Regions from separate parts of the Streptomyces sp. NPDC054765 genome, predicted to be linked through region 3. Evidence: riboswitches for the same ligand, from Rfam matches in the RefSeq annotation. Region 3 holds a riboswitch; each other region holds the start of a gene.
The links. A riboswitch is a leader RNA that binds a small molecule or an ion and turns the genes downstream of it on or off. The one in region 3 is predicted to bind cobalamin.
Positions count from the first base shown of each region.

Region 1: linked by a shared signal. The riboswitch ahead of ACWGJY_RS25045 (cobalamin biosynthesis protein) and the one ahead of ACWGJY_RS07920 (CoA-acylating methylmalonate-semialdehyde dehydrogenase) in region 3 are both predicted to bind cobalamin.
Region 2: linked by a shared signal. The riboswitch ahead of metE (5-methyltetrahydropteroyltriglutamate--homocysteine S-methyltransferase) and the one ahead of ACWGJY_RS07920 (CoA-acylating methylmalonate-semialdehyde dehydrogenase) in region 3 are both predicted to bind cobalamin.

Region 1 covers NZ_JBSHBP010000043.1:37,926-48,237, reverse strand. The annotation lists gene ACWGJY_RS25075 (class II aldolase/adducin family protein) at 1-227, opposite strand, end outside; gene ACWGJY_RS25070 (anion permease) at 616-1,923, shown strand; gene ACWGJY_RS25065 (hypothetical protein) at 1,956-2,186, shown strand; gene ACWGJY_RS25060 (extracellular solute-binding protein) at 2,251-3,642, opposite strand; gene ACWGJY_RS25055 (caspase family protein) at 3,639-6,269, opposite strand; gene ACWGJY_RS25050 (hypothetical protein) at 6,275-6,718, opposite strand; cobalamin riboswitch at 6,924-7,072, shown strand; gene ACWGJY_RS25045 (cobalamin biosynthesis protein) at 7,236-8,231, shown strand; gene ACWGJY_RS25040 (cobyric acid synthase) at 8,365-9,969, shown strand; gene ACWGJY_RS25035 (putative cobaltochelatase) at 10,149-10,312, shown strand, end outside.
Region 2 covers NZ_JBSHBP010000057.1:3,018-13,329, forward strand. The annotation lists gene ACWGJY_RS28635 (trypsin-like peptidase domain-containing protein) at 1-1,425, opposite strand, end outside; gene ACWGJY_RS28640 (CU044_2847 family protein) at 1,470-1,796, opposite strand; gene ACWGJY_RS28645 (hypothetical protein) at 2,121-2,564, opposite strand; gene ACWGJY_RS28650 (SagB/ThcOx family dehydrogenase) at 2,598-3,704, opposite strand; gene ACWGJY_RS28655 (hypothetical protein) at 4,462-5,064, shown strand; partial or broken gene ACWGJY_RS28660 (IS5/IS1182 family transposase) at 5,097-5,275, shown strand; gene metE (5-methyltetrahydropteroyltriglutamate--homocysteine S-methyltransferase) at 5,636-7,954, opposite strand; cobalamin riboswitch at 8,119-8,346, opposite strand; gene ACWGJY_RS28670 (Cmx/CmrA family chloramphenicol efflux MFS transporter) at 8,941-10,119, shown strand.
Region 3 covers NZ_JBSHBP010000008.1:60,862-71,173, reverse strand. The annotation lists gene ACWGJY_RS07940 (SDR family oxidoreductase) at 1-426, opposite strand, end outside; gene ACWGJY_RS07935 (hypothetical protein) at 928-1,167, opposite strand; gene ACWGJY_RS07930 (anion permease) at 1,202-2,341, opposite strand; partial or broken gene ACWGJY_RS07925 (short-chain fatty acyl-CoA regulator family protein) at 2,778-3,739, shown strand; cobalamin riboswitch at 3,870-4,048, shown strand; gene ACWGJY_RS07920 (CoA-acylating methylmalonate-semialdehyde dehydrogenase) at 4,248-5,747, shown strand; gene ACWGJY_RS07915 (acyl-CoA dehydrogenase family protein) at 5,753-6,901, shown strand; gene ACWGJY_RS07910 (enoyl-CoA hydratase/isomerase family protein) at 6,898-7,983, shown strand; gene mmsB (3-hydroxyisobutyrate dehydrogenase) at 7,980-8,933, shown strand; gene ACWGJY_RS07900 (enoyl-CoA hydratase) at 8,930-9,721, shown strand.

The sequences.
Region 1 (10,312 bases), on a different contig from region 3:
GGCCGGAGTCCGCCGATGATCTGACGCCCTTCGAGGTCGACCGCGGTGGTGTCGCCGGGCCCGAGCCGGTCGTAGGGGACGCCGCTGGGGGTGACCAGGACCAGGTCCTTGATACGACACGAGACATTGCCCGAGGTGCCGACCACCAGTCCGTCGGCGACGGTTCGGCGGGCGGTGGCGACCAGTTCGCCCCAGGCTTCGGCGAGGCGGTCGGCGTGGTCCTTCATGGGTCCTCCGTCGCGGTGTGGCAAAAAGCGGATGCGGTGCGCGACACCGTACGAGCAAACCGGGGCACCGTACGCCGGGGCCCGCCACCTCGGCATCCGCCCTATAGGGCCATTTGCCCAACTGATGCCGATGGGACGGATACACACTGCCGTGTACCACTTTGTGGTGCTTGATCCCCGGGAACTGCCACACCCGCGGAAGCACCGGCACGGCTCGGCGGCGCAGCACAGGAAGTTCACCAACAGATGAGGCAGAAGTGACGCGAGAGACGCCTCCGCGTGAACACTGCGGGGGTGTCACCATTGCGCCCGTCCCAGTTCACTTTCCGTTCATCCACTCTCCGTACGGTCCCAACGACACTGACCTTCGAACTGATTGCCTGGGTGAATGGAACACATCACGCTTCTCATCGGGATCGTGATCGTCACGGCCTTGGTGTTCGACTTTACGAACGGCTTCCACGACACGGCCAACGCAATGGCCACCACCATTTCCACCGGGGCATTGCGACCCAAGACCGCGGTGGCGATGTCGGCAGTGCTCAACCTCGTCGGTGCGTTTCTGTCCGTGGAGGTGGCCAAGACCATCTCCGGCGGGATCATCGACGAGGGCGCCGGCATCAGACCTGAAGTGATCTTCGCCGGCCTGGTCGGCGCGATCGTCTGGAACCTGCTGACCTGGCTCGCGGGGCTCCCCTCCAGTTCCTCCCACGCGCTGTTCGGCGGTCTGATCGGCGCGACCCTGGTGTCCGTCGGCACCCACGGGGTGCACGGCGAGGCCGTGGTCATGAAGGTCCTGATCCCGGCGGTGGCCGCGCCGTTCGTGGCCGGCCTGGCCGCGATGGCGGCGACCCGGCTCACCTACCGGCTGACCCGCAACCGCGACGAGGCGGACACCGCCAAGGGCTACCGCGCGGGGCAGATCGCCTCCGCCGCCCTGGTCTCCCTCGCCCACGGCACCAACGACGCCCAGAAGACGATGGGCGTGATCACCCTCGCGCTGATCACCGGCGGGGTCGTCGCCCCGCACGCCGACCCGCCGCTGTGGGTCATCGCCTCGGCCGGTCTGGCCATCGCGCTCGGTACGTACCTGGGCGGCTGGCGGATCATCCGCACCATGGGCAAGGGCATCACCGACATCCAGCCGCCGCAGGGCTTCGCCGCCCAGACCGGCGCCGCGGCCACCATCCTGGCCTCCTCCCACCTCGGCTTCGCGCTCTCCACCACCCAGGTCTGCTCCGGTTCCGTGATGGGCTCGGGACTGGGCCGCAAGGGCGGCGTGGTGCGCTGGTCCACGGCCGGCCGGATGGTTCTCGCCTGGGGCCTGACGCTGCCGGCCGCCGGTGTGGTCGCGGCGGGCGCCGCGTTCCTCGCCGGCCAGGGCAACTGGGGCGTGGCGGCGGTGGCCGTCCTCGCGCTGGGCATCTGCGGTGCGATCCGGGCCGCCTCCCGGCGCAAGCCGATCGACCACACCAATGTCAACGAAGGCGCGGCCGCGGAGCCGGTGGGTGTGGTGACCGCCGCGCTGCGCACCGTCTCGCCTCCCCCGGCGGGCCGGCCGGCTCCGGCGGCCGGCGCACCGGAGTCCGCCGAGGCCCCGGCCCCGGCGTCCGGCACCGACGCCCCCGCTTCACCCCCTGCTTCACCCCCCGCTTCACCGGCGCCGCGTGCCAAGGCCGCGACGGTCTCCCGCTAGCTGTCATCTCCTAAGGAACCCCAAGGAACCCCATGACCATCGATTGGGCAGCTCTCGGCCAGGTCTTCGGCGTCACCCTCGTGGTGACGGTCGGGATCGTGGGCCTGTTCACCGTCGGCATCGTCGGTACGTCCCGCAGGCCGCAGCAGGAAGGTGCGGTGGCCGCGGTCGCCGCACCGGGCGCGCGGGCCGGTGCGGTGGCCGCCTTCGCCCTGTGCGCGGCGGCCGTGGCCTATGGCATCTATCTGATCGTCGCCGCCTGAGCCTGCCGGAGACGGCAGCGGGCAGCGACGACGGACGGGACGAGGCGTCCGGCGGACCACGGCATCAGCCGTCGTCCGCCGGGCGCCTCGTCGGTTGTCCGCCCCGCCCGCCGAGCGCGTCATCGGCCTCCCGGGCCAGCTGGTCGGCAATGGCCGTGCCGCCGGGGCCGTTGAGGTAGGCGGACACCCCGAGCTGTACGACCTTGCTGAAGGTCTGGTAATGGGCGCTGCGCGGGCGCGGTTCGGCCGCCAGCAACGCCTCGTGCAGGGTGCGGGTGTCGGGCCGCGGCTCCGGTCGGCCGGCGGTGCCGTGCTCCGCGCCGGCGGGCGACGGCGGGCAGTGCGGCGCCCCGGCCGTCTCCCGGTACGCCGTCTCCCGGGTCGCCGCGAACCCCCGCTCCAGCAGACAGCGTTCACTGTCCGGGCTGGTCAGTGCCTCGATCAGGGACCGGGCGCCGGACGGCCGCCTGCTGCCGGCCGAGATCGCGAGATTCTGCCCGCCCAGTACGGACATCCGTTTGCCGTCGCTGCGGCGGGCCGGGAGCTGGGTGACGTCGAACTGCACGCCGGGCGTGAGCTTCCCGGCGACCGAGGCGTACTCGACGGGCCAGTTGCGCATGAACAGCGCGCGGCCGTCGGCGAACCAGCGGCGGCTCTCGGTCTCGTCCATCGTGGTGGCCTCGTGCGGCATGATCGAGTCGAGCCGGGCCTTGAGGTCGGTGACGCCCTGTTGGAGCGCGCCGACCTGTGCGTCCTTGGTGAAGCTGGTGGCGTCCGGGTCGCCGCCGTTGGCCCAGGCCGACTCCAGGGTGTTGACGGTCAGCCCTTCGTAGGGCCGCAGCTGGGCGACCATGCCGTACATCACCGGCGGCTTCTTGTCGTGTCCCTTGGCGTCCCGGACGGCCTCGCGGTTGTAGTCGCCCGCCACGTCCTGCGCCGTCTTCCGCAGCTCGTCCCAGTCGGACGGGACCGCACGGCCGAACTTTTTGAGGATGTCCTTGCGGTAGTAGAGCAGCCCGGCATCGGTGTTGAAGGGCACGCCCCACACCTTGCCGCCGTACTCCACCGTCTTGGCCACGCTGTCGAGGAAGTCGCCGTCCAGGCTCGCGGCCCAGGGACGGATGAGGCCGGCCTCGGCGAACTCCGCGGTCCAGGCGACATCGAGGTTGAGCACGTCGTAGCCGCCGTTGCCGGACTGGCCGGCCGCCAGCAGCTGGCTGCGCTGGCCGTCGGCGGTGTCCGGGAGCTTGACGATCCGGACCGTGCGGCCGCTGTCCTTCTCCCAGGCGCGGATCAGTTCCTGGCGGATGCCGGAGCTGCTGAGATCGCTGCCGGTGGCGAGGACGATCGCGCCCCGCTCCGGGAGGGTCTGCTCCTGCGGCGTACAGCCGCTCACCGCCAGGACCAGGGCCAGACAGGCCGGCGCGGCGGGCCCGGCGGTGCGTGCGGCGGTCATCGGTCTCCCTTTGTGGCCGTGCCGATGGAGGCGATCCGTCCGGCCAGCGTGTCGACGGCCTGCGGGCCGCTGGGCACGCACTGGCCGAGGGAGGCGGCGGCCAGTTGCCGGAGGGCGAAGGTGTCACAGCCCGATTTGCCCATCACCAGCGCCAGGATGGGCACAGGTGGCCCCTTCTTGACGAGCGTGCTGAGGGTGCCGTCCACGCTCGCCGCGCGCCCGCCCGCCCCGTCGTCCTGGTCGAGGAGGAGCACGATGGCCTTGTTGGTGGCCGGGGACGTCTTCATCTTCTGTACGGCGCGGGTCAGTGCCTCCTCCATCGCGGCACCGTGGCCGACCAGTTCGCGGTCCGGGTTGCCCGCGATCCGGTCCAGCGCGGCCTTGCCCCGGGCCGGGTCGGCGCTGCCGGGCGGGACGAGCTCGCGCACCGCGTAGCGGTCCTGGGGGTGCGCGTGGTCCGGGAAGGTCCACAGGCCATAGGTGTGGCGCGCGCCGGCCAGCTCCAGGGCGCGCCCGGCCGCGCTCACGGCGATCGGGAGCCGGCCGCTCTCCGCCATGGAGGTGGAGGTGTCCATCAGGATCAGCACCTGGCTGGAGCGCTGTGCCTTGTCGTAGCCGTCCAGGACCTGGGCCACCTGGCCGGGACCCGCGGTGAAGGCAACGGTGGGGGCGAGGAGGCTGACGTCCGCGCGGCTCTCCAGCAGCGGGGAGCCCGGTCCCGGGGCGCTGCCCCGCACCCCGCGGTAGCCCTGTGCGTTCAGGGTGCGCCGGCCGCCGTCCGGGGCGCGCAGCCATTGCGCGAAGCCGGCCACGGCGGCCTGCCGCGGGGTGGCGTCCGTGGCACCGTGCCAGTCGACGCGGACCAGGGGGTGGTCGAGCGCGGGGACGTTCTGCGGGTAGTAGGCGACGTACCGGTCGCGCAGCGGGAGCGGGGAGTCCAGGGCCGGGCAACTGCCGATGGCGTGGCCGAGGTTGTAGTCGGCGAGGGACTTCTCCGACACCAGCGGCGCGGACTTCGTCCGGTCGACGGAGCCGGCCGCGTCCGTGTCGGGGCGCAGCGAACACAGCAGTTCGGTACTGCCCGCGTACTGGCTGCCCGGGGCGGAGAGCCGCTCCTCGGCCTGCCGGGCGAGGGCGGGGTCGGGCGCACCCGGCGAGGCGGCGTCCGGGCCGTCGTGGGCGAGGTAGAGGCCGACGGTGTGCAGCAGACCGGTGCCGGACAGTACGGGGCTCGGCCGCAGGAGCCTGAGGTCTTGGTGGGCGCTGTCGGTCCCGGTGAGCAGCTCCGGCCAGGAGGCGCCGGCCGGTTCGACGTCGTCCAGCCGCCGGTGCGCCGGGATGCCGACGACGAGGGGGGTGTAGGCGACCGGGGCCACGTAGTGCAGCGTGGCCGGGGAGCCCTTGAGGGGCATACCGCGGCGGGCCTCGTCGTAGTCGGCGGTGGATTCCGGGATCCAGATGTCGGGCTGCGGTCCCGGCCGGTAGAGGGGGTCGGTGCCCTGGTCGTCCGGCCGGCCCCGGCCGGTGCCGCGTGCCTCGCCCTGCCAGCGGTCGGCGGCCGCGAAGCCCCGGTCGATCTGGTCCCTGGCGGCGGAGTAGACGGTGATCTGGGCGCGCCGGCAGCCGTCGGGGAGGTCGCCCTCACCGCGGAGCGGACGGGTGTTGGCCTGGGACATCTCGTAGTCGAAGGCCGCCTGGCGCAGCGCGGGTTCGGCCTCGGGGGCGGTGAGCAGCCGCAGTTCGAGGGCGGGCGGGCAGGGTGCTTCGGCGTTCGGGAGGTTCAGCAGGACGACGCCCGTGGTGGCCGGTACGAGGACGACCGCCAGGACCAGCAGGATTCCGGGCCAGTGCCGCAGGTACGACTTCAGCCGGCGGCGTAAGCGGATCCGCAGCGGGGTCGGGGGCCGGGCCTCGGGGGTGGCGAAGGACAGGATGACATCGTCGACGGTGTTCTGCTTGGCCGAGCGCGGCTCCCACACGTCGCCCATCGGGGTCCGTTCGCCGGCCAGCCGCTCGCGCAGCTCCCGGACGAGGTCCTCGAAGGTGACGCACCGCTTGCCGGGCAGGCCCCGCTCCAGGGTCTGCGCCACGGCACGGGTGAAGACGCTGCCCCCGGCGGGTTCCTCGCCGCTGAAGATACGGCGGTTGGGCTGCGCGGCCATCAGCAGCGACGTGGGCTTGCGGCAGGAGTGGAAGGCCTCGCTCGCGTTGCCGGCGTAGCAGCACTCCAGGACGATCACGATGCGGTCGGCCCGCGCGTTGTCCAGATAGGACAGCACCATGTCCTGCCAGGAGACGGTCTTGTGACGCCGTTCCGAGGCACCGACCATGAGGTGCAGATTGCCGCCGTCGCGGCCCACCCGCCCGTGGCCGGAGAAGTACACCAGCAGCAGCCCGCGTGCCTCCTGGGTGACGGTGTCCAGCGCCTGTTCCACCTCCCAGGGCTCCTGGGGGCGGCAGATGACGACCTCGCCCTCGGTGAACAGATCGGTGCCGGGGGCGAGCAGGGCCCGCTCCAGGGCCTGGGCGTTGTCCTTCACCGCGGGGAGCGGGCGCAGGGTGCGGTAGTCGTCGACACAGATCAGCAGCGCCCGGTTGCCCTTGCCCCGTGCGTCGTATTCGGACATCCGGCTCAGTCCCCGGCGGTGCTGCCGCTCCCGTCCGCCGGACTGCCGGGATCGGGGTGTTCGGGGGACGGGGCGTCCGGGCCCGCGTCGCCGAGCGCGCGCAGGTCCTCGTCACCGCCGCCGACCGCGACGGCGGGCCGTTCGCCGGTGTCCCGTTCCTCGCGGCGTCGTCGCAGCCACTCCTGCAGGGCGATGCTCAGGCTCTTGGTGATCTCGGTGGCGACCGCACCGACGATGACCAGGATCAGATCGTCGACGCCGGCGGCCATCTCGCCGGGGCCGTCGTCGCCCTCGTCCGCCGGCCGCGGCCGCAGCGCCCAGTCGTGCTGCCTCCGGTCCAGCCACGGCTCGCGCTCCAGCCACGCCTTGAGGTCCTCGATGTCCTGGTCAGGATTGTTCGTGCCCGTGATCCTGATGCGGATCTCGTGGCGGTCAGCGCGCTGCGGCATCCCCCGGCCCCCTTCCGGCGGCCCCGTCACCGCCGTGCACCAGATAGTGACGCGGGATCAGGGGCGCGGGCAACCGTCTGTGACGCGGCTGCCACGCTGTGGCGTGCACCACAGGCCGTGCCACAGGGCAGCGTCGCAGGTCAAGGGGGAGTTGACGGGCATTCGCGGGGCGTGGTGGACTGCGCGGGCCATACGGCGACAGCTGAGGAAGTCCGGTGCGAATCCGGCGCGGTCCCGCCACTGTCACCGGGGAGCGTTCCTCCAGCGAAGGCCACGGTCCGCCTCGCCTGCGTCCGACGGCGCAGGCAGGGACTGGAAGGCCGGAGGAGTCGCCGATCCGGGAGCCAGGAGACTCTTGTCGCCGTCACGTCGAGCCAGGGCGCGGACCCTGAGTGAGGACATACCGCCATGCCCGGCCGCCTTTCAAGAGTTCCACTGCCCGCTGCCGCAGGGCCCCTTCGAGGCGTCGCGGGCCGGGCAGGACGTGGTGGACACGCCGTAGCGGCGGTCTGATCCGATGCGCGGCGAACACGCGGGATATGCGTGCGGCGCGGCTCTCGGCTTTCTCGGCGACCTGATCGCGGCGGACCCACGGCGCGGCCATCCGGTGGCCGCCTTCGGCCGGGCCGCGGGCGCCGTCGAGCGCCGGCTGTGGCGCGATCACCGCGGATACGGGGCGGTGCATGCCGTGCTGTGCGCCGGCGGTGCCGCTGCCGGTGCCGCGCTGGCGCAGCGCGCCGTACGGGCCGCCGTCCCGGCTCCGCTGCGCGGCGGCGCCCACATCGCGCTGACCGCGGCGACGGTCTGGGCCGTGCTGGGCGGCACCTCGCTCGGCCGGGAGGCGCGGGCCGTCGGCGGTGCGCTGACGGCGGGTGACCTGGACGTGGCACGGGAGCGGCTGCCGCATCTGTGCGGGCGCGATCCACAGGCGCTGGACGGGCCGCAGATGGCCCGCGCGGTGGTGGAGTCGGTCGCCGAGAACACCTCGGACGCCGTGGTGGGCGCCCTGGTCTGGGGCGCGCTGGGCGGGGTGCCCGGCCTGGTGGCGTTCCGGGCGGTGAACACCCTGGACGCGATGGTGGGGCACAAGTCGCCGCGCCACCGCCGTTTCGGCTGGGCCTCGGCCCGCCTTGACGATGTCGCCGGCTGGCCCGGCTCCCGGCTGACCGCCGCGCTGACCGTGCTCGCGGGCCCCGGCCGGCGCGGTGCGCTGCGGGCCTGGCAGGCGGACGGCGGCGCGCACCCCAGCCCCAACGCGGGCCCGGTGGAGGCGTCGTTCGCGGGCGCGCTGGGCGTGCGGCTGGGCGGCACGCTGGCGTACGGCGGGCGGGTGGAACACCGTCCGGTGCTCAACGACGGGGCGCCGCCGGTCGCGGTGGCCGACATCGAGCGGGCGGTGCGGCTCTCGCGGCGGGTGAGCGTGCTGGCGCTGGTGACGACGGTGGCGGCGCGGCCGGTGGCCGGCGCGGTGCGGGCAGCGGTGGCCCGGGGGCGCAAGGCGGGCCGGGCATGACGCCGCAGACCGTTTTTTCCCCGCTGCCCGCCCCGCTTCGGGGGGCGGGCGGGTGCGGTGACGCGCCGGGCCGTGGTGGCAGCGGCGCGTACGGCTCACAACGGCCGGGGTCCCGGCGCAGGAGGAGGACCCGGTGAACGGGCGGTGGAAGGCATCAGGCGGGGCCGTCGGCGGTGGCCTGTTGGTGGCCGGTACGACGTCCGACGCCGGCAAGAGCGTGGTGACGGCGGGGATCTGCCGCTGGCTGGCCCGCCAGGGCGTGCGGGTGGCGCCGTTCAAGGCGCAGAACATGTCGCTGAATTCGTTCGTCACGCGTGAGGGCGCGGAGATCGGGCGGGCCCAGGCGATGCAGGCCGCCGCGGCGCGGGTGGAGCCGACCGCGCTGATGAATCCCGTCCTGCTCAAACCGGGCAGTGACCGCAGCAGCCAGGTGGTGCTGCTGGGGAAGCCGGTGGGCGAGCTCAGCGCCCGGGGGTACTTCGGGGGGTCCGGGGGGCCGTCCCCCGGGAAGACGCAGTACGCGGGGCACCGGGAGCAGTTGCTCGGCACGGTCACCGACTGCCTCCAGGAGCTGCGGCGGACGTACGACGCAGTGATCTGTGAGGGCGCCGGCAGCCCCGCCGAGATCAATCTGCGGCGTACGGACATCGTGAACATGGGCCTCGCACGGGCCGCCCGGATCCCGGTGGTCGTGGTCGGCGACATCGACCGCGGCGGTGTGTTCGCCTCCTTCTTCGGCACCACCGCGCTGCTGTCCAAGGAGGACCAGGCGCTTCTCGCGGGCTATCTGGTCAACAAGTTCCGGGGCGATGTGTCGCTGCTGGAGCCGGGGCTGGAGATGCTGCGCGGTCTCACGGGGCGGCAAACGCTCGGTGTGCTGCCCTTCTCCCACGGGCTCGGCATCGACGAGGAGGACGGGCTGAGGGTGTCGCTGCGCGGCGCGGTGCGCGAGAGCGTGGTGGCCCCGCCGCACGGCGCCGAGGTGCTGCGGGTGGCGGTCGCCGCCGTACCGCTGATGTCGAACTTCACGGACGTGGATGCGCTGGCCGCGGAACCGGGTGTGGTGGTGCGGTTCGTGGACCGGGCCGAGGAGCTGGCCGACGCGGACCTGGTGGTGCTGCCGGGGACCCGGGGCACGGTCCGGGCGCTGCAGTGGCTGCGCGAGCGCGGGCTCGCGGACGCGGTCGCCCGGCGGGCCGCCGAGGGCCGCCCGGTGCTGGGCATCTGCGGCGGTTTCCAGATGCTGGGCGAGCGCATCGAGGACGACATCGAGTCGAAGGCGGGCGCGGTCGACGGGCTGGGGCTGCTGCCCGTACGGGTGCGGTTCGCGGCGGAGAAGACCTTGGCCCGGCCGGTCGGCGAGGCACTGGGCGAGCCGGTGGCGGGCTACGAGATCCACCACGGGGTCGCCGAAGTGACCGGCGGGGACGAGGCGTTCATGTCCGACGGCCAAGGGCGCAGCCTGGACGGGTGCCGGTCCGGCTCCGTATGGGGCACGCACTGGCACGGTTCGCTGGAGAGCGACGGCTTCCGGCGGGCCTTCCTGCGGCGGGTCGCGGCGGACGCGGGCCGGGCGTTCGTCCCCGCCCCCGGCACCAGCTTCGCCGCCCTGCGCGAAGAGCAGCTGGACCGGCTCGGCGATCTGATCGAGGAGCACGCCGACACCGGCGCGCTGCTGCGGCTGATCGAGCAGGGGGTACCGGAGGGGCTGCCGTTCGTGCCTCCGGGGGCGCCATGAGGGCCCCGAAGGCACGACATCACCCCCGCGAGCGCGGGGAGCAACGCAGCAGCTCCACGAGGTGTTCGTGCAGCAGCGGACCACCCCTGCTCAGGCAGGGCCAAGGGCACAAACGTGCCGTATAGAGCACCCAGTTCGACCGGCAACGGACCAAACCCACTCGAAGGAGTGATCACCAGATGAGCACCCGGTATCCGTTCACCGCCGTCGTCGGCATGGACGAGCTACGGCTGGCGCTGCTGCTCAACGCCGTCAGCCCTGCGGTGGGCGGAGTCCTCGTCCGTGGCGAGAAGGGGACGGCCAAGAGCACCGCCGTGCGCGCGCTGGCAGATCTCCTGCCCGA
Region 2 (10,312 bases), on a different contig from region 3:
GTCGGCCAGTTCAGCGATACGGGCAGCGGCAGGGCGGGCGACTTCATCGTCGTCGTAGGGGTTCTCGGGCCTTTCGTCGCCGAGCAGCTGGAGGGTGGCCATGGCGTAAGCGACCAGGTCGGCCCGGTCGAAGTACGCCGGGTCGTCCAGGTCGATGACGCGAGTGGCCACGCCGAAGGCGTGAAACAGATCGCCGTCGTCGTCCCGGCGGCGGCTGCCGACCAACACCCGGATCCGGAGGTCGGCGCAGGTCTCGGCCAGCGGTACGGCGATGTGCCGGGCGATGAGCCGGGCTTGCTCCGGAGTGGTGGCCTCGTCCAAGGCGTCGATGACGACCGTGAAAGGGCGCCCGCCGGCGGTCGGTCCGCGCTCGGTGAGCGCGACGCGCAGCACGGCGGCTAGATCGTCTGGAGATGAGGGCGGTGCGGCAGAGGCGGCTCGGGCTATCTCGTGCGCGACTTCCAGCGCGGTCTTACCTTTGGCGTGGACGGCGCAGGCGACCGAGCCGAGAGGGGCCCGTACCGCGTGGTCCTCGGCCGGCAGCGCGGCGGCGATCTGAGGGTCCGCCGAGGTGACGATCCGGCCGAGTACGGCCGACTTCCCCACCCCGGGCGAGCCGGTGAGCACGAGCACATGACGCGGGGTACTTCCGTCGCTCAGCCAGTCGACGATTGTGGTGAGCGCGGTGGCCCGGCCCCGAAACCGGAAGCCCCGCTCAGCGTCGGTGCTCACGCCTCGGGCACGCGGTCTCCAGTGCCGCCCGGCCTCGGGGTCGTCGTCCAATGCCCAACCCCAGGCCGCTAGAGCGGACTCCCCGGCAGCCTCCGCGGTCCACTCGGTGAGCAGTCCTAGCTTCTGGCCCGGTAGGTACCGCTCGACCTGATGCAGGGTGAGGGCCCGTGCGTCTCCTGTGGCTCCGCTGGCTTGGCCCACCAATCCGACCACGGACCGGTACGTCGGCGACCAGAGCGCGGCCCCGCTGTAGCCGCCTTGCACCTGATAGCGCGATCCCGTGTCCAGCCTGATCCAGCCGTAAACAAGCGACTCACCGACCACACCGTCCGCGGAGTTACCGAACGGGTCGCCGCCCGGGAAACCGAAGGACCACCACGGTTCGCCGACGAGCTGCGTTGGCGGAGGCCGCCGGAGTCGAGCCGCGATCCCGCTACCCACGCTCTCTGCGAGAACAAGGACTGCGACGTCCTGGATGCGCCGAATCCTCTCGGGCTCGGGCGCCACGACCTCGCGTACCGCGATCCTGCGGTCCATGAGCTGGTCAGACTTGGGGAACGCCACCCACAGCGGCTTTTGCTTGCTCCAAGGCGGACAGGCGACATGGGCGCAGGTAAGCACCCGGCGGTCGTCGATGAGGAAACCGGAGCCGAGCGGTTCGTCATCGAACTCGCTCAGATGGACTGCGGCCACCCACCCGTCGTCCCCGGGGCGCGGACCCAGCCCGGGAGAGACGCTCACTGGGGATCGGCGGTTCCCTCCGGCGCCTGTCCAGGGCGCCAGAGCAGCGACACCTCGAAATTGGCCTCAGTGGCGGCCTTGGCGACGAGCCAGTTCGCCGTACCGTTGACCTTGATGCCGAACTTCACCTCAACCTCGGCAGGCCGCAGCGCCGCCGCCTGGTCGAGGACCGTGCGGGCCGCCTCGACGGCGGGGCGGACAGCGTCCCGGACCCGGCCGATGACTTCCCCCGAACTCACCTGGTGGAACCCGTCGGAGGGATCGATCTCGAACCGTACGACTGTTTCCTCATCGAGCTCGTACGACACCACCTGCACTGCCACGAACAACCCCCATCCCCTCGGACTCCGCATAGCTTATGTCGTGAACGCGGGCCCCCGCTTCCGGGTGCGTACGGGGCCTGTCCCGAGACGTCACAGGGGGCACGCGTGCCGTAGCCGGGACACTCCCTTGACGCCGAGCGGGTAGAACTGGGGGCTGACTCGATGGTCGTGCCGGAACGGTAGTTCGACTCGTAGTGCTCGTGGAGGCGGCAGGAGGCGCGGTGGCCTCGGATGCCGCCGTCGCGGAGTGGTTCGATCTCGTGGTGGAAGCGACGCGCGATGATCCCGCGGGGCCGGCGGTTGCGTTGACGAAGTGGCGTCTGGTCAGCTCGTTTCTGCTGTGGCTTTCTTGGTTCGGCTCTTGGTTAGTCGGTTTGCAACAGTCAGCCAGACGGCCATGGCCAGGCAGGTGATGGCCGGCAGGGGCAGGAGCACGAGGGCTGGGTTGACCCATGCCGGGACCAGGTCGTAGGTGGCGTTGCATTTGTCGTGCAAGGGGAACCATTGCGCAGGCTCTTGCCAGTGGATCGAGCGGTCGGTCCTGTCGTAGGTGGTGCCGGACGCGTGGCAGGACTCTTCCGGGTCCATGGAGGTACCTGCGAAGGCGCCGATGAACCACGTGACGACGGTGGCGATGATGCAGAGGCCGGCTGTTCCGACGAACCAGCCGGGGGTTTTCCACCGGCCGGTGAACAGGGGCCTGGTCCACAGCCACAGGATGAGTACGGCGAGTACGGCGAGGAAAAGGGAGTTCGCGATGACGTCCATGCCTTACCGGTTGGCCAGGCCGTGTCCGATGCGTCAGTTGTCAGACCGTCCCGGTTGTCCGTGGTGGAGGGTCGTGTGCCGGAAGGCGTTCAGGTCGGCGGTGTCGGTCGGAGTGCCGGAGGTGGGGTGTCCGGCAGCCAGGATGTAGAGGGTGCTGTGGGTGGTGCTGTCGAGCCCGAGGCGGCCTTCGACGGCGGTGTCGTCGAAGGCGGCGGTCTGGAAGGGGCCCAGGCCCAGCGCGGTGGCGGCCAGGGCGAAGGTCTGCCCGAGGTGTCCGGCGTTCAGGTGGCTGGCCCGGTAGACGCGGGGGTGTCGGTACTTCGCGCGTATGCGTTCCCAGGCGGCGGTCACGAAGATGATGAAGGCCGCTTGGTCGATGCCCTCCTGGTGTGCGCACAGGTCCCCGGCTTCGGTGTGGGTGAAGCCTTCGCGCAGGAGCTCCAGGCTGTGTTCGCGGGCGTTGTAGTGGAACAGACCTGCGGGGACGCCGGTGACGTTGGGGGTGGCGAGGTAGGCGTCGAGTTCTTGCCGGGCTCCGCCGGAAGGGCTGGTGCGCCGGATGAGGGCCCCGTACTCGAAGCCGTCGATGAACTCGGCAGGGCCGAAGACGGTACCGAGCAGGACCGCGAGATCGTGCAGGCTCACCGGCTGGGCGCTGAAGGAGCGGTGCGTGCGCCTGCGGTAGAGGGTCTGCTCCAGCGGTGCGGACAGGCGAGGGTCCGGTATGCGGGGCAACAGGATGCGGTCGGCCTCGGGGTACTCGGTGAACAGCGCCGGACGCCCGTCCCGGGTGAGGTGCTGACGCAGCTCGGGGGTGGCTGCCTCGAAAGGGACATCGCGGGTGGCGTAGTGGAAGAAGGATGCTTCCGGTGACCAGGGTCCCCAGGCGTCCGCCAGGCGCTCGTCCTCTTCGGCCTCGGGGCTGCCTTCCTCGGCCAGCAGGCCGCATTCGAGCAGTGTTCCGGCTGCCTTCACCACCGTCTCGGGATGCAGGTGGTCCAGAGCCTCGGCCGCTTGGGCGGGGGTGGTCCAGGTGTCGAAGGCGCTGAGGATTTCAGCGGTCGAGGGGTGCAGAGCAACCGGGACATGGCCCCGGTAGGCATGGGCGACAAAGTCCCCCCGGTGCCAGTAACACGTCAAGCCTCTCAGCCGCCGCAGCCGCACATCTACTCCTCTCGCTCACAGGACTGGTCCCTGATCTGCCCAAGGGCACGAGGCCGGCATCGGCAGATGCCGCGCCGGCCCCGCCCCTCGGGTCACTTGTGAAGGAGAGCACCGGTGCGGCGCTCTTCCCGCTTGACGGGCACAGGCTTGATCTCGATCTCGCGCATGGTGGACACCTCCTTCGGCCTCCGTTTGCGTACGCTGCCCAAATGTCCCCCGCACTTCCCAGGGGACGAGGGTATAGCCCAACGGCCCGTCAGCGGACCGTAATTGTCCGAAAACGACCGCCCGCAGGACAATCCAGCGATCTTGACTGACAGGCACTGGGGGGAGACGCGCCCACGTCGCCACGACGCCCTGGTGCCCGCCGTCAGGCCGCCCCGCCCGCCAGGCAGGACGATGAGCGGCCGGGGCTTGCGTGTGACCTATCGGACAGGGCAATACACCCAGGGCATGTCAGACGGGATGAGCGCAATACCGATGTGGTCCAAGCTTCGCGGGATCACGCGCCGCCGATCCCAGACACTCCGGCGGGCCCCTGAACGAGGTGGGGCAGGCCCTGCATCGGGTCTTCACTGCACGCGGTAGAGACCCGGAGCTCCCGGCGGGTTGAGCGCTTGGGTGCCGAGAGCAGAATGAACCGTTTCTTGACCTCCCGTCCCCTATTCGCTTGTTCGCTCGCCTGCCAGGGTTCTCATGCAAGCCACTGAGGTACGGGGAGAGAGGACTCTCGGTGAACTTAAAGGTGAGATCGGCACTGGCGGCCGGCGTGCTGGCGGCTGCGGCAGTGGCGGGAACAGCGGGCACCGCCCAAGCGAACACCTACCAGTACAACGTGATGCTCCAGGACTACGCCACGGGCTACTGTCTGGACTCCAACGGCGGCGATGTCTACACCAATCCGTGCCAGCCCGGTAATCCGTGGCAGCGGTGGAACGTCGTGTCCTACGACAGCAACGTCGGTGGCTACTACGACCGGGTGCAGATCGTCCATCGCAAGGAGGGCAACTGCCTTCGAGTCCAGTGGTCGCACTCCATCTCGGATCCCAGTGGCTGGTTCGCAACCCGCGCGGCCGGGTGCAATTCGAGCGACTACCACGACCAGTGGAACATGACCTGGGCCGGCAACAGCTCCGGCAACCCTCGCAACAGTTGGCAGTTCGCCAACTACCAGGCGGACTCCAATCTCAACGAGGTGCTCTGCCTTGATCGCGGGCAGGACGGACACTACAACCAGCTGCTGTGGGACCAGGGCCACCCGCAGGGTGCCCCGGTCGCCAAGACCACCTGCTACAACCACACCAACCGGTACCAGATGTGGAACATGGTCCATTGAGCGTGTCCAAGGGGTCGGGTGACGGACTCGTCGGCAGACAACGTCGCCCTTCCCAGCATCGGTCCGATGAGGCGGTGGGCCGCTCACGCGGCGGGTTCACCACCAAGATCCATCTGGTGAGCGAGAGGGCAGGTGCCGGCCGCTGGCTATCCTGATCACGCCCGGACAGTGGGGTGACACACCGCAGTTGATCTCAGTCCTGGACCGTGTCAGTGCGGCTGCCTGCTGTTCTTGTGCGTGGCGGCCATGGTGTTCTCCAGGCCGGTGAGGGCGAGCAAGCGAGGCTGAAGCCCAGTCGGTACGAGTCGAGCTTGTCGCTACCGTCGGGGGGTTGAGCGATCAGCTGGGACGGGAGCATAGCTCCCGAGGTCATGACGAGCTTTTTGCGGGCGGGATCGGTCAGGGCGGCCTGGTCGGCTGCCGCGCCGGTGAAGTAGGTGACGATGCCTTGCGGGTGACCTTCCCTCTCTTCCTGTGGGTGTCGTCATCCCAGGTGAAAGGGTGGGTGGAGATGCCGGGACGGCCGGGAGGACGGGGTTGTGGTTCCTCCCGGCCGTCGACGGGATCAGAATCAGGAGCCGGCGAGCTCTGTCCGGACGGTGCGGGCGGCGGTGACCAGGTTCTTCAGCGAGGCGCGGGTTTCGGGCCAGCCGCGGGTCTTGAGGCCGCAGTCGGGGTTGACCCAGAGGCGTTCGGCGGGGATGGCTTCAAGTCCCTTGCGCAGCAGGGCGGCTGCTTCGTCGGTGCTGGGGATGCGGGGGGAGTGGATGTCGTAGATACCGGGGCCGGCTTCGCGCGGGTAGCCGTGTGCGGCCAGTTCCCGGGCGACCTGCATGTGGGAGCGGGCGGCTTCCAGGCTGATGACGTCGGCGTCTAGGTCGTCGATGGCCTGGACGATGTCGCCGAATTCGGCGTAGCACATGTGGGTGTGGATCTGGGTGCGGTCCTGTACGCCGCTGGTGGTGAGGCGGAACGCCTCGGTGGCCCAGGCCAGATATGCGGCGTGGTCGGCGGTGCGCAGCGGCAGTGTTTCGCGCAGGGCGGGTTCGTCGACCTGGATGACCGAGGTGCCGGCGGTTTCGAGGTCGTTCACTTCGTCGCGCAGGGCGAGGGCGACCTGGCGGGCGGTGTCGGCGAGTGGCTGGTCGTCGCGGACGAAGGACCAGGCGAGCATGGTGACGGGGCCGGTGAGCATGCCCTTGACGGGGCGGTCGGTTTGCGACTGGGCGTAGGAGGTCCAGCGGACCGTCATCGGCTCGGGGCGGGAGATGTCGCCGGCCAGGACCGGCGGGCGGACGTAGCGGGTGCCGTAGGACTGGACCCAGCCGTGCTGGGTGGCCAGGTAGCCGGTGAGCTGTTCGGCGAAGTACTGGACCATGTCGTTGCGTTCGGGCTCGCCGTGCACCAGGACGTCGAGGCCGGCCTTCTCCTGGAAGGCGAGGACGTCGCGGATCTCGGCCGCGATGCGGTCGTTGTATCCGGCGGTGTCGGTCCGTCCCGTGCGCAGGTCGGCGCGGGCGGTGCGCAGTTCGTTGGTCTGGGGGAAGGAGCCGATGGTGGTGGTGGGCAGCAGTGGCAGCCCGAGGTGGGCCCGTTGGGCCGTCGTGCGCTCGGCGTACGGCGCGCAGCGGCGGCCGTCGGCGTCGGTGACGGCGGTGGTGCGGGCGCGCACGGCCGGGTCGTGGGTGAGGGCGGAGTTCGCGCGGGAGGCCAGGTCGGCGCGGTTGGCGGCGAGTTCGGCGGCGATGGTGTCGGTGCCCTGCGACAGACCCCGTGCCAGGGTCACCAGCTCGGCCGTCTTCTGTTTGGCGAAGGCGAGCCAGCGGGCGATCTGCGGGTCGATGTCGCGCTCGGCGGTGGCGTCCAGCGGGACGTGCAGGAAGGAGCAGGAGGCGGCCACGTCGACCCGGTCGGCGAGGCCGAGCAGGGTGCCGAGGGTGGACAGCGACTTCTCCAGGTCGTTGATCCAGATGTTGCGGCCGTTGACCACGCCTGCCACCAGGCGCTTGCCCGGCAGGCCGCCGACCGCGGCCAGGGCGTCGAGGTTGGCGGCGGCCGTGTCGGTGAAGTCGAGCGCGAGACCGTCCACCGGGGCCTTGGCCAGGACGGGCAGGGCGTCGCCGAGCCGGTCGAAGTACGAGGCGACCAGCAGCTTCGGGCGGTCGGTGAGGGCACCCAGGTCGCGGTAGGCGCGGGCGGCGGAGTTCAGCTCGGCCGGGGTGCGGTCCTGGACGAGGGCGGGCTCGTCGAGCTGCACCCACTCGGCGCCGGCGGCGCGCAGGTCGGCGAGGACCTCGGCGTAGACCGGCAGCAGCCGGTCCAGGAGCGTCAGCGGCTCGAAGTCGGCAGCCACCCCCGGGGCGGGCTTCGCCAGCAGGAGGTAGGTGACCGGTCCGACGAGCACCGGCCGGGTGGTGAGGCCGAGTGCGAAGGCTTCCGTCAGCTCGGCGACCTGCTTGGTGGAGTCGGCGGTGAAGACGGTGTCCGGTCCCAGTTCGGGGACGAGGTAGTGGTAGTTGGTGTCGAACCACTTGGTCATCTCCAGCGGCGCCACGTCCTGGGTGCCGCGGGCCATGGCGAAGTAGCCGTCGAGGGCGTCGGCTGCGACGGCGTCGCGGTGGCGGTCCGGGACAGCGCCGACCATGACGCTGGTGTCCAGCACGTGGTCGTAGTACGAGAAGTCACCGGTGGGCACCTCGTGGATGCCGGCGCCGGCCAGTTGCTGCCAGTTTGTACGGCGCAGGGTGCGGGCGGTCTCCTTCAGGGCGTCGGCGGTGACCGTGCCCTTCCAGTAGCCCTCAATGGCCTTCTTCAGTTCCCGGTGCTGTCCCTGGCGGGGGTAGCCGTACACGGTGGCCCGTGCTGCCGCGGCTGCGGACTTCGCTGTCACGGAACTCTCCTTCGCGAATACGTGTCATGAAGTCCCGGAGATGGAACGAGGCACGCGAAGGGGTGACGAACCCGGCGGAAGCACGGTGTGTCTGCGACGCACGTGTCCGCCTGGTATGTACGCCGACCCGCCCTCGAGGTCACCGGGATATCCGTCCACACATGGGTGTGCACGGGCAACGGGCAGGTCTTCGGACTCGTGGGCGCGCCTGCCGGAGTGTTCCGGCGGGCACCTACTGGCCGTCGCTTCCCGGATCCGCTTCCCGGATCCAGTGCGTATGACGGCGGTCGTTCCCACTCACCGCTGCGGGGCAGTCCCGGATTCCCACCGGGTTCCCTCTTACGACGCGGCCCGTCTGGCGGACGGGGCGAACCAATTGCCCGGCCAGCGTAGAACGTGGCCGCCGGGCCGGACACCTCTGTTCACATGCCGGACCGTGAGATGAGACACCGGAAACACGGCACGCCGCCCCGTCCGGTGTGGGGCACGCTGAGCAAGGTGCCCGGAGTGCCGGGTGGAGATGCCGAGTTGTGCGACGCCAGGGCGGGAAATCGGGTCGGAGTCGCCGTCCGGCCGACGGGGTTCGGCGGGCCGTACGGAGGCTTGGCAGGGGCGCCGAGGGCCATCAAGCGGGGAGGGGTGCCAATTTCTGCGCGCCCCGGACCACCCTGGGGCCCGGCCGGTTGAAGCAGGCGGGGCCGTCGAGGATCCGGGCGGCATCGTTGCGCATGGCGGGCAGCCCTCCCAGCCGGGCAGTTCGGTGATACCGACGTGCTTCGTCAGGCATCGGTCGGGTAGCGTGCGGGGCATGTCGAGCCCTGAGGCATCCACGGTGGGGGTTTTCGGTCACGCCGTCAGCCCCCTGAACCACTGAGTTCGTAGCTCTGTCGTCCCGCCGCGTCTGCGGCCGGACGAGTGCGCCTTTGGGTGCTGACCGCGGTGACGAGACGTCTCTTCTCGTGCTTCTCTCACCTCGGAGTCACTCGATGCCGCTCCCGCTGTACATGCTTGCCGTGGCGATCTTCGCTATGGGCACTTCCGAATTCATGCTGGCCGGCCTGTTGCCGGACATCGCCTCAGATCTCGATGTGACCGTCGGGGCAGCAGGCACGCTCACCTCAGCCTTCGCGATCGGGATGATCGTCGGCGCCCCGCTCATGGCCGGGCTCGCCCGCAACTGGCCGGAACGGAACAGCCTCCTCGGATTCGTCGTCGTGTTCCTGACGGCCCATGCGGTGGCAGCTGCCACTTCGAGCTTCCCGATCCTGTTCGCGACGCGGGTCGTCGCGGCGCTCGCGAACGCGGGATTCCTCGCCGTGGCCTTGACGACTGCCGCGACGCTTGTCTCTCCCGACAAGAAGGGACGCGCACTCGCGGTGCTGCTGTCCGGCACTACGGTGGCCACGATCGCCGGAGTACCAGGGGGATCAGTACTGGGCACGCTCCTCGGATGGCGCGCCGGCTTCTGGGCCGTCGCTGCCCTCTGTCTTCCCGCTGCCCTCGGCATCATTAAAGCAATCCCGGCGCGCAGGGCGGACAAGCTCACGACCGACGCGCCGTCCTTGCGATCGGAGCTCGCACAACTCCGCAAACCGCGATTGATCCTCGTCATGTTGCTCGGCGCACTGGTGAATGCGGCAACCTTCGCAAGCTTCACTTTCCTCGCCCCCGTCGTGACCCACACCGCCGGCCTGGGCGAACTGTGGATCTCCCTCGTTCTGGTGCTCTTCGGCGCCGGTTCCCTCGCCGGTGTCACCCTTGCCGGCAGGTGGTCCGACCGGCGCCCCGGCCTGGTCATCGCCGTCGGTGGTCCCCTGCTGCTCATCGGCTGGCCGGCCTTGGCCGTGCTGGCCGACCGGCCGACCGCGCTGCTCGTCCTCGTGTTCGTGCAAGGCGCCCTCTCGTTCGCACTGGGCAGCACTTTGATCACGCGGGTCCTTTACGAGGCAGCAGAAGCCCCCGTCATGGCCGGCTCGTACGCGACCGCGGCACTCAACGTCGGAGCCGCCGTGGGGCCCCTCATCGCCGCGACCACCCTCAGCACCGCAGCAGGCAACCTCGGGCCGCTCTGGGCCAGCGCACTCCTCGTCCTGGTCGCGCTACTCGTCGCGTTCCCCCTCCGCAGTGTGATTGCGGCCGACCGGAGTACGGAGGTGCTCCGGTGACGCATGCGAACGCGGTCGTTCCCACTCACCGCGGGGAGGCAGTCCCGGACTTCCACCGGGTTCCCTCTTGCGACACCCCGTCCGGCGGGCGGGCGGGCTGAACCAGCTGCGGGTCCAGGGTGGACAAGGCGGCGCCGGAGCCGGGCCGCCTGTCCGCTTCGCCGTCTCGCCGGTGCCGCGGATGCCAGCGTGC
Region 3 (10,312 bases):
CCAGGACATGAAGGCGTCGATGAACTCCATGAACTGGGTGGCGTGGACGATCGAATAGGGGATCGGCCCGGCCTTGAGGATGTCTTCCTGCAAGACCTTGGCACGGTAATAGGCGAGGCCGGGCACCTGGTCCGCGCCGACGATCGAGAGGATGACGAAGTGCCCCACCCCGCCTTTGTGGCCGGCGGCCAGGAGGTTGTCCATCGAGGTCTGGAAGAAGGCGGGAGAGGCGTCGTCGAAGGTCGGGGAATTCGTCAGATTGACGATGCCGTCTGCTCCGGCCACCGCCTCCTCCACGCCCTGGCCGGTGATCACGTCGACACCTGTGGCCGGCGAGTGCGGCACGGCCTCGTGCCCGGCGGCGTTCAGCTTATTCACGACCTGCGACCCGATCAGACCGGTACCGCCGATGACTGCGAACTTCATGGGTCACCTTTCGTCGCGCACCGATAGGTCATGCGTCCAGATTGCGGCGATGCAGTGCACGGCGCACGCTGGGCCGTGCGCTCCCGCGGGCATGCCGGTGGCGCTGCGTGCTCACGGCATCGCTGGTGGCAATCGACGTAAAGAGCGTTTGTCCCAGCACGGTTGATGGGTAATGCGGCCTGCTCGTGGATGATTTGCTGGGTGTTGGCCCAGGGGGAAGCGACGGGGCAAGCTCTGGTGAGGCCCGTGACGGTCCGAGTGCGTTCAGCTGTGGGCACCGCCGCTGTGGGAACAGGGCAGCATCCGCGCGTACGGCGGCCGGAGTTGGCAGGCTGATGGCGTTGATCCCCAGAGCCCCGCAGCCCTGGTGACGCGCGCGCACGGTGAACGCCCCCTGCTCCCCCCGTTGCGGCTCCGTGCTCTTGACGTCTGTCTCCACCGGTGCTCCGAGTGTGGGGCACGCCGGATACCGGTCGGGTGGAGTGGTGTGGTGTGGTGGAGTCAGCCGGGAACGATCAGGTCGATCCCGTAGGCCGCGACCGAGAGGCAGGCGGCGAAGCACAGCACGGCCGTGACGGCCGCCACCTTCTGGTGCCGGCCCCGGGGCACGTCGGAGGCGGGCTCGCCGTGCCCGGCGCGGGCCCACGCGGCCAGTCCGAGCGAGAACATCACGACCACCACCACGGTGATCCCGAGGCTGACACCGAAGACCCCGGCGAGAGTGCCCCAGTCGATGTCCATCCCGCTCCCCTTCCTCGACGACGGCCCGCCCGGCTCAGGCGGCCGACCTGACGGTGGGCTCCGCGGCAGGTGCCGGCACCTCATTGACGTTCTCCGGGCTCACCGGACGGCGGCGCGAGAGCACGTAGAAGCCCGCCGCGGCGGCCAGCGCGATGCCCGCGACCAGGGCCACCCCCACGTTGCCCTGGTCGGCCAGCCACGCTGCCAGGCCTCCCACCGCGGCCGCGGACGGCAGCGTCAGCAGCCAGGACACCGCGATCCGTCCGGCGACGCCCCAGTGCACGTGTGCCAGCTTGCGGCCCAGCCCCGCGCCGAGGATGCTGCCCGTGCACACCTGGGTGGTCGACAGCGCGAACCCCAGGTGCGACGAGGCCAGGATCACCGCGGTCGCGCTGGTCTCGGCGGCGAAGCCCTGCGGGGCCTGGATGTCGGTGAGTCCCTTACCCATGGTCCGGATAATTCGCCAGCCGCCCACGTAAGTGCCCAGGGAGATCGCCAGGCCCGCGCTCAGCACCACCCACCAGGGCGGCCCCGCGCCATGGCTGAGCACCCCGCTCGAGATGAGTGCCAGGGTGATGACCCCCATCGTCTTCTGGGCGTCATTGGTGCCGTGCGCCAGGGCCACCAAGGACGCAGACCCGATCTGTCCCGCGCGAAAGCCCTTCCCGACGGTGCGGCGCGAGGTCCTCCGGGTGATCATGTAGGCGAGGTAGGTGGCCAGCAGCGCTATCACGCAGGCCACGACCGGCGAGGCCACCGCAGGGATCACTATTTTCTCGATGATCGCGCCGAAGCGCACCGCGGAACCCCCGGCCCCCACCCACACCGCGCCGATCAGCCCGCCGAACAGGGCGTGGGACGAGCTGGAGGGCAGCCCGAGGAGCCAGGTGACCAGATTCCACAGGATCGCCCCGATCAGCCCGGCGAAGATCATCACCAGGGACACTTTGCTGTCTTGGACTATGCCGCCCGAGATCGTCTTGGCCACCTCCGTGGAGAGGAAGGCGCCGCCCAGATTGAGCAGACCTGCGACGGCGACGGCGACCCGGGGGCTCAGCGCCCCGGTGGCGATGGAGGTGGCCATCGAGTTGGCGGTGTCATGGAACCCGTTGGTGAAGTCGAAGGCCAGCGCCGTGAGGATCACGGCCACGAGCAGGAAGGAGACAGATGCCATCCCGGTCCTCCACGTCGAGGGCGGTCCGGCCGCGCGCACGGAAACTGTGTACGAACCGCCGTCCCTCCCACGCTAAGCGCCCCTCCGAATCGCCGCCAACGCGACGGTGTGGGCTCGTTGGTGGCGGTTGGATGCGGTCGGCGCCGTGCCGGACTCGGCGGAGGGCGTTGAGCGGCACGACGACCTCGGATCCGCGGGGAGCCAAGCCGCGGAAGCGATCGAATTCGGAAGCCCGGCACAGCCCCAGTCGCGACATCTCTCCGCCTGGCTGAAGAGGTGAGTCATGGCCGGACGGGCGGTGGGAAGCTCAAGGAGCGCCAGCGGATCGTTCTGAACGTCAGCCATCAGCCGTCGGCGCACGCGCGGGGCCGGCGCCGGGAAACACCGGCTGGGCAATTCCAGCGGTCGCAGATCTCGTCGCCGGGCTGAAGAAGGTTTGTGGGGTCCCGTTTACGATCCGTCGGCCCTGTGCCTGAGCCAGGCGGCCCTGGCGCGGATGCTGGAGATCTCTCCCAGTTACCTCAACCAGATGGAACACGACTCGCGCCCGCTGACCGTCCCGGTCCTGCTCCGTCTCACCGAGGTGTTCGGCGTCGATGCGGGGTTCTTCTCCGAGCACGACACCAGCCGGCTGGTCGCCGATTTGCGTGATGCCCTCGTCAACGAGATCACCGCCGACCGGGTGTCCTCCTCCGACCTCGCCGAACTCGCCTCCCGCAGGCCGGCCGTCGCCGGGGTGCTGGTCGATCTCGGCCGCCGCAACCATCAGCTCGCCGAGCGGCTGTCCGAAGCCGCGGAGGGAAGAGGGCAGACCATCACCGCACTGCCCCGTTCCGCACATGAGGAGATCCGCGAATTCTTCTACCGCCGCCGGAACTACCTCCACGACACCGATCTCGCCGCCGAGGAACTCGCCACAAAGATCGGCATCCGCCCCGGCGAGGTCGTACGCGTCGACCGCGCGGGAAACATGTCCAAACGACAGTCCGCGACGGCCTTCCACTTCTCCCGCGCGGGCGGAACCTGCCCCCTGTGGAACGTCTACGAGGCATTCGCGGCCCCGGCCGTATCCACGTACAGATCGCCGGGATGCCGGACGGGCAGCGCTACCTGTGGACCGCCCGCGCGATCACCCGGCACCGCGGTGGCTGGGGCGAGCCCGGCAAGACCTTCGCCATCGGCCTCGGCTGCGAGATCCGGCACGCCTCCCGGCTGGTCTACTCCGACGGCCTGGACCTCGACAACGCCGCGGCGGCAACCCCGATCGGCATGGGCTGCCGCATCTGCGAACGCACCGACTGCCCGCAGCGGGCGGTGCCGCCACTGGACCGCCGGCTCGCGGTGGACGAGAACAGGAGCACCTTCGTGCCCTACCCCGTCGCCGAACAAGACGCCTGAGCGCGCGCGACCGCAGGCGCACATCCCGGCCAGGCCCGCTCCACGGGCCGCAACCGGCGGCGTGCGCGACTGCGAAGCGCTCTTGTGCGGGCCGTGGCGGGGTGGACTTACTAGGACGTCCAACTATATGTTCGGGGGCAAGGCCCGCGGTGCAGGGAAGCCGGTGCGATTCCGGCGCGGTCCCGCCACTGTGACCGGGGAATGCGCTCCCCGAAAGAGACCGGCCACTGACGGAGAAGTCCGTCGGGAAGGCCGGGGAGCGTGTGCTGATCCGGGAGTCAGGATACCGGCCGCGGGGTGTTCCGTGTTGTCCACGAGGATGGAGCAGACACGCATGGCACCGGTGTGCACCCACGCTCTCGACCGGCGAAACCGACGGCTACCGATCACCGGCATCTGACGGTTGCCCAGCCCTGCGTTTCTCGTGCTGCCCGTGCGCACGCCGTCCGGCGTCCGTGCCGGGCCGGCGCGCCATCCCCGGATCTCACCTGACGGAGAGCAGGCTTTCATGGTCCGTGAACTGGCACATTTCATCGGCGGCAAGCACACCCCGGGCACTTCCGGGACCTATGGCGATGTGTACGACCCCAACACCGGTGAGGTCCAGGCGCGTGTCCCGCTCGCCGACCGCGCCGAGACCGAGGCGGCGATCGCCGATGCCGCCGAGGCTCAGCGTGAGTGGGGCGAATGGAATCCGCAACGCCGAGCCCGCGTGCTGCTGACATTCCTCCAACTGGTCGACGGGGAAAGGGAATCACTCGCCCGACTGCTGTCGTCCGAGCACGGCAAGACGGTGGCCGACGCCCACGGAGACCTGCAACGCGGACTGGAGGTCGTCGAATTCGCCGCCGGCATCCCGCATCTGCTCAAGGGTGAGTTCACCGACAACGCCGGCAGCGGGATCGACGTGCACTCCCTGCGCGGCCCCATCGGCGTCACCGCCGGCATCACCCCGTTCAACTTCCCCGCGATGATCCCGCTGTGGAAGGCCGCGCCCGCGCTGGCCTGCGGCAACTCCTTCATCCTCAAACCCTCCGAACGCGACCCCTCCGTACCGCTCCGGCTCGCCGAACTGTTCCTGGAGGCGGGCCTCCCGCCAGGCGTCCTCAACGTCGTCAACGGGGGCAAGGAAGCCGTCGACACCTTGCTGACGGACCCCCGGGTCGGTGCGCTCGGCTTCGTCGGCTCGACCCCGATCGCCGCGCACATCTACGCCACCGCGGCCGCGCACGGCAAGCGTGCCCAGTGCTTCGGCGGCGCCAAGAACCACATGATCGTGATGCCGGACGCCGACCTCGACCAGGCTGTCGACGCGCTGATCGGGGCGGGCTACGGCTCGGCGGGAGAGCGCTGCATGGCGATCTCCGTGGCCGTCCCCGTCGGCGAGACCACCGCGGATGCCCTGGTGGAGCGGCTGAAGGAGCGGATCGGGCAGCTGCGCATCGGCCGCAGCGACGACCCCGAGGCCGACTTCGGGCCGCTGGTCAGCCGGGATGCCCTCGACCGCGTACGCCGCTATGTCGACATCGGCGTCAATGAAGGCGCAGAACTCATCGTGGACGGAAGGGGCTTCACGCTCACTGGGCACGAGAACGGCTTCTTCATGGGCGCCTCGCTCTTCGACCGGGTCACCCCGCAGATGCGCGTCTACCGGGAGGAGATCTTCGGCCCCGTGCTGTGTGTCGTGCGGGCCGCCGACTATGAGGAGGCACTGCGGCTGCCCAGCGAGCACCCGTACGGCAACGGCGTCGCGATCTTCACCCGGGACGGCGACACCGCCCGCGACTTCACCCGCCGGGTGAACACCGGCATGGTCGGCGTGAACGTGCCCATCCCGGTGCCGGTCGCCTACCACACCTTCGGCGGCTGGAAGCGATCCGGCTTCGGCGACCTCAACCAGCACGGGCCGGACGCGATCCGCTTCTACACCCGCACCAAGACCGTCACCTCGCGCTGGCCTTCCGGGGCCAAGGAGGGCGCGAGCTTCACCCTCCCGACCATGCAGTGAGCGCCATGACCACCACCATGCTCACCGACGACCAGCTCGCCCTCGTCGTGGCCACCCTCGACTTCACCCAGGACCACCTCACCCCGAACGCCGTGCAGTGGGACCAGGACAGACACTTCCCGGTGGACGTCCTGCGCAAGGCCGCGGGGATCGGCCTCGGCGGCATCTACGTCCGGGAGGAGGCCGGTGGCAGCGGGCTCAGCCGGGCCGACGGCGTCCTGATCTTCGAGACGCTGGCCTCCGGCTGCCCCTCCATCGCCGGCTTCGTCTCCATCCACAACATGGTCGCCTGGATGATCGACCACTACGGCGACGCCGCCCAGCGCGAACGATGGCTGCCCAGACTGTGCGCCATGGAGGACCTGGGCAGCTACTGCCTGACCGAACCGGGCGCCGGCTCGGACGCCTCCGCACTGCGCACCCGCGCCGTATGCGACGGCGACAGCTACCTCCTCACCGGCGTCAAGCAATTCATCTCCGGCGCCGGCGCCTCTCAGGTCTACGTCGTCATGGCCCGTACCAGTGACGACGGCCCACGCGGCATCTCCGCCTTCCTCGTCGACAAGGACGACCCCGGGCTGTCCTTCGGAGTGAACGAGAAAAAGCTGGGCTGGAACGCCCAGCCCACCCGCCAAGTGGTCCTGGACGGCGTGCGCGTGCCCGCCGACCGGCTGCTCGGCCGGGAGGGCGACGGGTTTCGCATCGCCATGAACGGGCTGAACGGTGGCCGGCTCGGCATCGCCGCCTGCTCGCTCGGCGGCGCCCGCGCCGCCCTGGACGGCAGCCTGGTCCACCTTGCCGACCGCGAGGCGTTCGGCGGGCGCCTGCTCGACGCGCAGGCACTCCAGTTCCGCCTCGCCGACATGGCGACCGAACTCGCCGCAGCCCGCGCCCTGGTCCACCAGGCCGCACAAGCACTGGACCGCGGCGACCCACAGGCCCCGCAACTGTGCGCGATGGCCAAGCGGTTCGCCACCGACACCGGCTACTCCGTCGCCGACCGCGCCCTCCAACTGCACGGCGGCTACGGCTACCTCACCGAATACGGCATCGAGAAGATCCTCCGCGACCTGCGGGTGCACCAGATCCTGGAAGGAACCAACGAGATCATGCGCGTCATCGTGGCCCGCGGCCTGACGGAGGCACTGCGATGACCGGCACCGACGAGTCCGTCCTCCTGGCCACCGAGGGCCGCGCCGCCCGCATCACTCTCAACCGCCCCCGCGCCCTCAACGCCCTCACTCACACCATGGTCGAGCGGATCGACGACGCGCTGACCGCCTGGGAACAGGACCCCGCCGTCGAAACCGTGATCCTCACGGGCGCGGGGGAGCGCGGTCTGTGCGCGGGCGGTGATATCCGCTTCATCTACGAGGACGCGCAGGCCGGAGGAAGGGCATCGGCAGCGTTCTGGCGGGACGAATACCGGCTCAACGCCCGTATCGCCCGCTACCCGAAGCCCTATGTCGCCCTCATGGACGGCATCGTGATGGGCGGCGGCGTCGGAGTCTCCGCCCACGGCAGCGTCCGCATCGTCACCGAACACTCCCGGATCGCCATGCCCGAGACCGGCATCGGCTTCGTCCCCGACGTCGGCGGCACCTACCTGCTGGGCCTCGCACCAGGCGAACTCGGTACCCATCTGGCGCTCACCGGCACACCGGTCGGCGCCGCCGACGCCCTGCTCTGCGGCCTCGCCGACCACTTCATCCCCGCAGACCTCCTGCCCCACCTCCTCGCCGACCTCACCACCACCGAGGTCTGGGACACCCTGGAACGCTACGTGCGACAGCCACCGCCCGGCGCACTCGCCGAACAGCGAGCCTGGATCGACTCCTGCTACCGCGCCGGCACGGTGGAAGAGATCATCATGTGCCTGCGTGCCCACCCTGCTCCCGAGGCCGCACGGGCCGCCGAGACCTTGACCGAGAAGTCGCCCACCGCCCTCAAGGTCACGCTCGCCGCACTGCGACGTGCCCGACGGCTCAGTCCCCTGGAACGCGTACTGGAACAGGAGTACCGGATCTCCTGCGCCGCCCTCTCCTCGCACGACCTGACCGAGGGCATCCGCGCTCAGGTCATCGACAAGGACCGTGCCCCCAAGTGGTCACCGGACACCCTGGCCGACGTCACCGACGCGGACGTGGACCGGTTCTTCACACCACCCGAGCCGTCCGGACCCGAATCGGGACTTGGCCTCGCCCCACTCGCATCAGCGCAGGAGGTGCCCTGGTGAACGGCGACACCCGCACCATCGGCTTCATCGGCCTCGGACACATGGGCGGCCCGATGGCCGCCAACCTCGTCAAGGCCGGCCACCGGGTGATCGGCTTCGACCTGGTGCCCGACCTCCTCGCCTCCGCTGCCGGTGCCGGGGTCAAAGCGGCCGGGTCGTCGGTGGAGGCCGCGACCGCAGCAGACGTGGTGATCACCATGCTGCCCGCGGGGCGTCATGTCCTGGACCTGTACCGGAACGAGGGGCTGCTGACCGCAGCCCGGCCCGGAACGCTGTTCATCGACTGCTCGACCATCGACGTCGCCGACGCACGCTCCGCCCACGAAGCGGCCGTCGCCGCCGGCATGCGCGCCCTGGACGCCCCCGTCTCCGGCGGCGTCGTCGGCGCCGAGGCCGCCACCCTCACCTTCATGGCCGGCGGCGCCCAGAGGGAATTCACAGAGGCCCAGCCGCTGCTCGCTGCCATGGGCAAGAAGGCTGTCCATTGCGGCGGGGCCGGCGCGGGGCAGGCCGCGAAGATCTGCAACAACATGATCCTCGGCATCTCGATGATCGCCGTCAGCGAGGCCTTCGTCCTCGGCGAAAGCCTCGGCCTGTCCCACCAGGCACTCTTCGACGTCGCCTCCACCGCATCCGGGCAGTGCTGGGCCCTGACCGTCAACTGCCCCGTGCCGGGACCCGTCCCCACCAGCCCCGCCAACCGCAACTACCTCCCCGGCTTCGCCGCCCCTCTGATGGCCAAGGACCTCGGCCTGGCCGCCAACGCAGCACGCGCGGGCGGCGTACCCACCGAACTCGGACTGAAGGCAGCCGAGTTGTACGCCACGTATGCGGCCGGAGCAGGAGCCAACGAGGACTTCTCCGGGATCCTGCAAACCTTGAGGGACAGAACCGCCCCCGAACACGGACTCGGACCCAAGGACGACGCGAAGGGCGGCACCCCCGCATGACCGACCCCCAACAGGTGCCCTACGAGACCATCCTCGTCGAACGCAAGGGCCGCACCGCCCTGGTGACCCTCAACCGCCCCAAGGCCCTCAACGCCCTCAGCCTCCAGGTCATGACCGAGGTCGTCGCGGCAGCCGAGGCCCTCGACCGGGATCCGGACATCGGCTGCATCGTCCTGACCGGCTCCACGAAGGCGTTCGCAGCCGGAGCCGACATCAAGGAGATGGCCCCGCAGGGCTATCTCGACATGTACCTGAGCGACTGGTTCACCGCCTGGGACCGCCTGGGACAACTGCGCACCCCCACCATTGCCGCCGTCTCCGGCTTCGCCCTTGGCGGTGGCTGCGAACTCGCCATGCTCTGCGACATCCTGCTGGCCGCCGACACCGCCGTATTCGGGCAGCCGGAGATCAAACTGGGCGTCATCCCGGGCATCGGCGGATCCCAGCGGCTGACCCGAGCCGTCGGCAAGGCCAAGGCGATGGAGATGTGCCTGACCGGCCGCACCATGGACGCCACCGAGGCGGAACGCGCCGGCCTCGTCTCACGGGTCGTCCCCGCTGTGGACCTCCTCGACGAAGCCTTCGCGGTCGCCGAAACCGTCGCGGGCATGTCCCTCCCTGTCGCGATGATGGCAAAAGAGGCGGTCTCCCGGTCCTTTGAGACGACCCTGACCGAGGGGGTCCGCTTCGAACGGCGGCTGTTCCATGCTGTGTTCGCGACCATGGACCAGAAGGAGGGCATGAGCGCCTTCGTCGACAAGCGGCCGCCGGAGTTCGTCCACCGCTGAGGGACGGAGTGCCCTCGGTGTGGGCCGGGCAGCAGGGGGACGGCCCAGACCGAAGGGCGGCGAAGCGCAGCTACGTTGGAAGCCGACCGCCGAGATTCACGCCGGCACAGTAGCCCCCGTGCCATGTAACCGAGGCCCAGCCCCATCGGGCGGGGCCTCGCCGCACACCGACCGCCCCGCGCCGTCTCCTTGTACCTGACGTGCATGTGAGGCGCCTCGGATCCGAAAGGGTCACCGAGAATCGTGCGAGTTGCCTTAACGGAGCTTCGCGGATACCAACATCGATAGTGTCAACCGTCAGGTGCGCTTGAGTTTCCTTGGCCAGTGAGCTTCGACCACAACGGCTGTGGGCGAAGTCGGGGCATGTTCTGGTGATGAGGGCGGTCTCCACCAGTCAGCGCATCACCCGCGGGCCACGCCGGCGCGACCGCGGTTCGCTGAGGGAACGCCTTGCAGGCGGTGGTCGGCGGTGATGCTGATTGTGCGCGCAGGGCGCTGTCTCCAGGCTTGCGGGTCACCGTCTCCCTGGTGAGCCGATCGAGGTTCGCGGCGGCCGAGACCGCGCCGTCCACTATCCGTGCTGATCCGCCA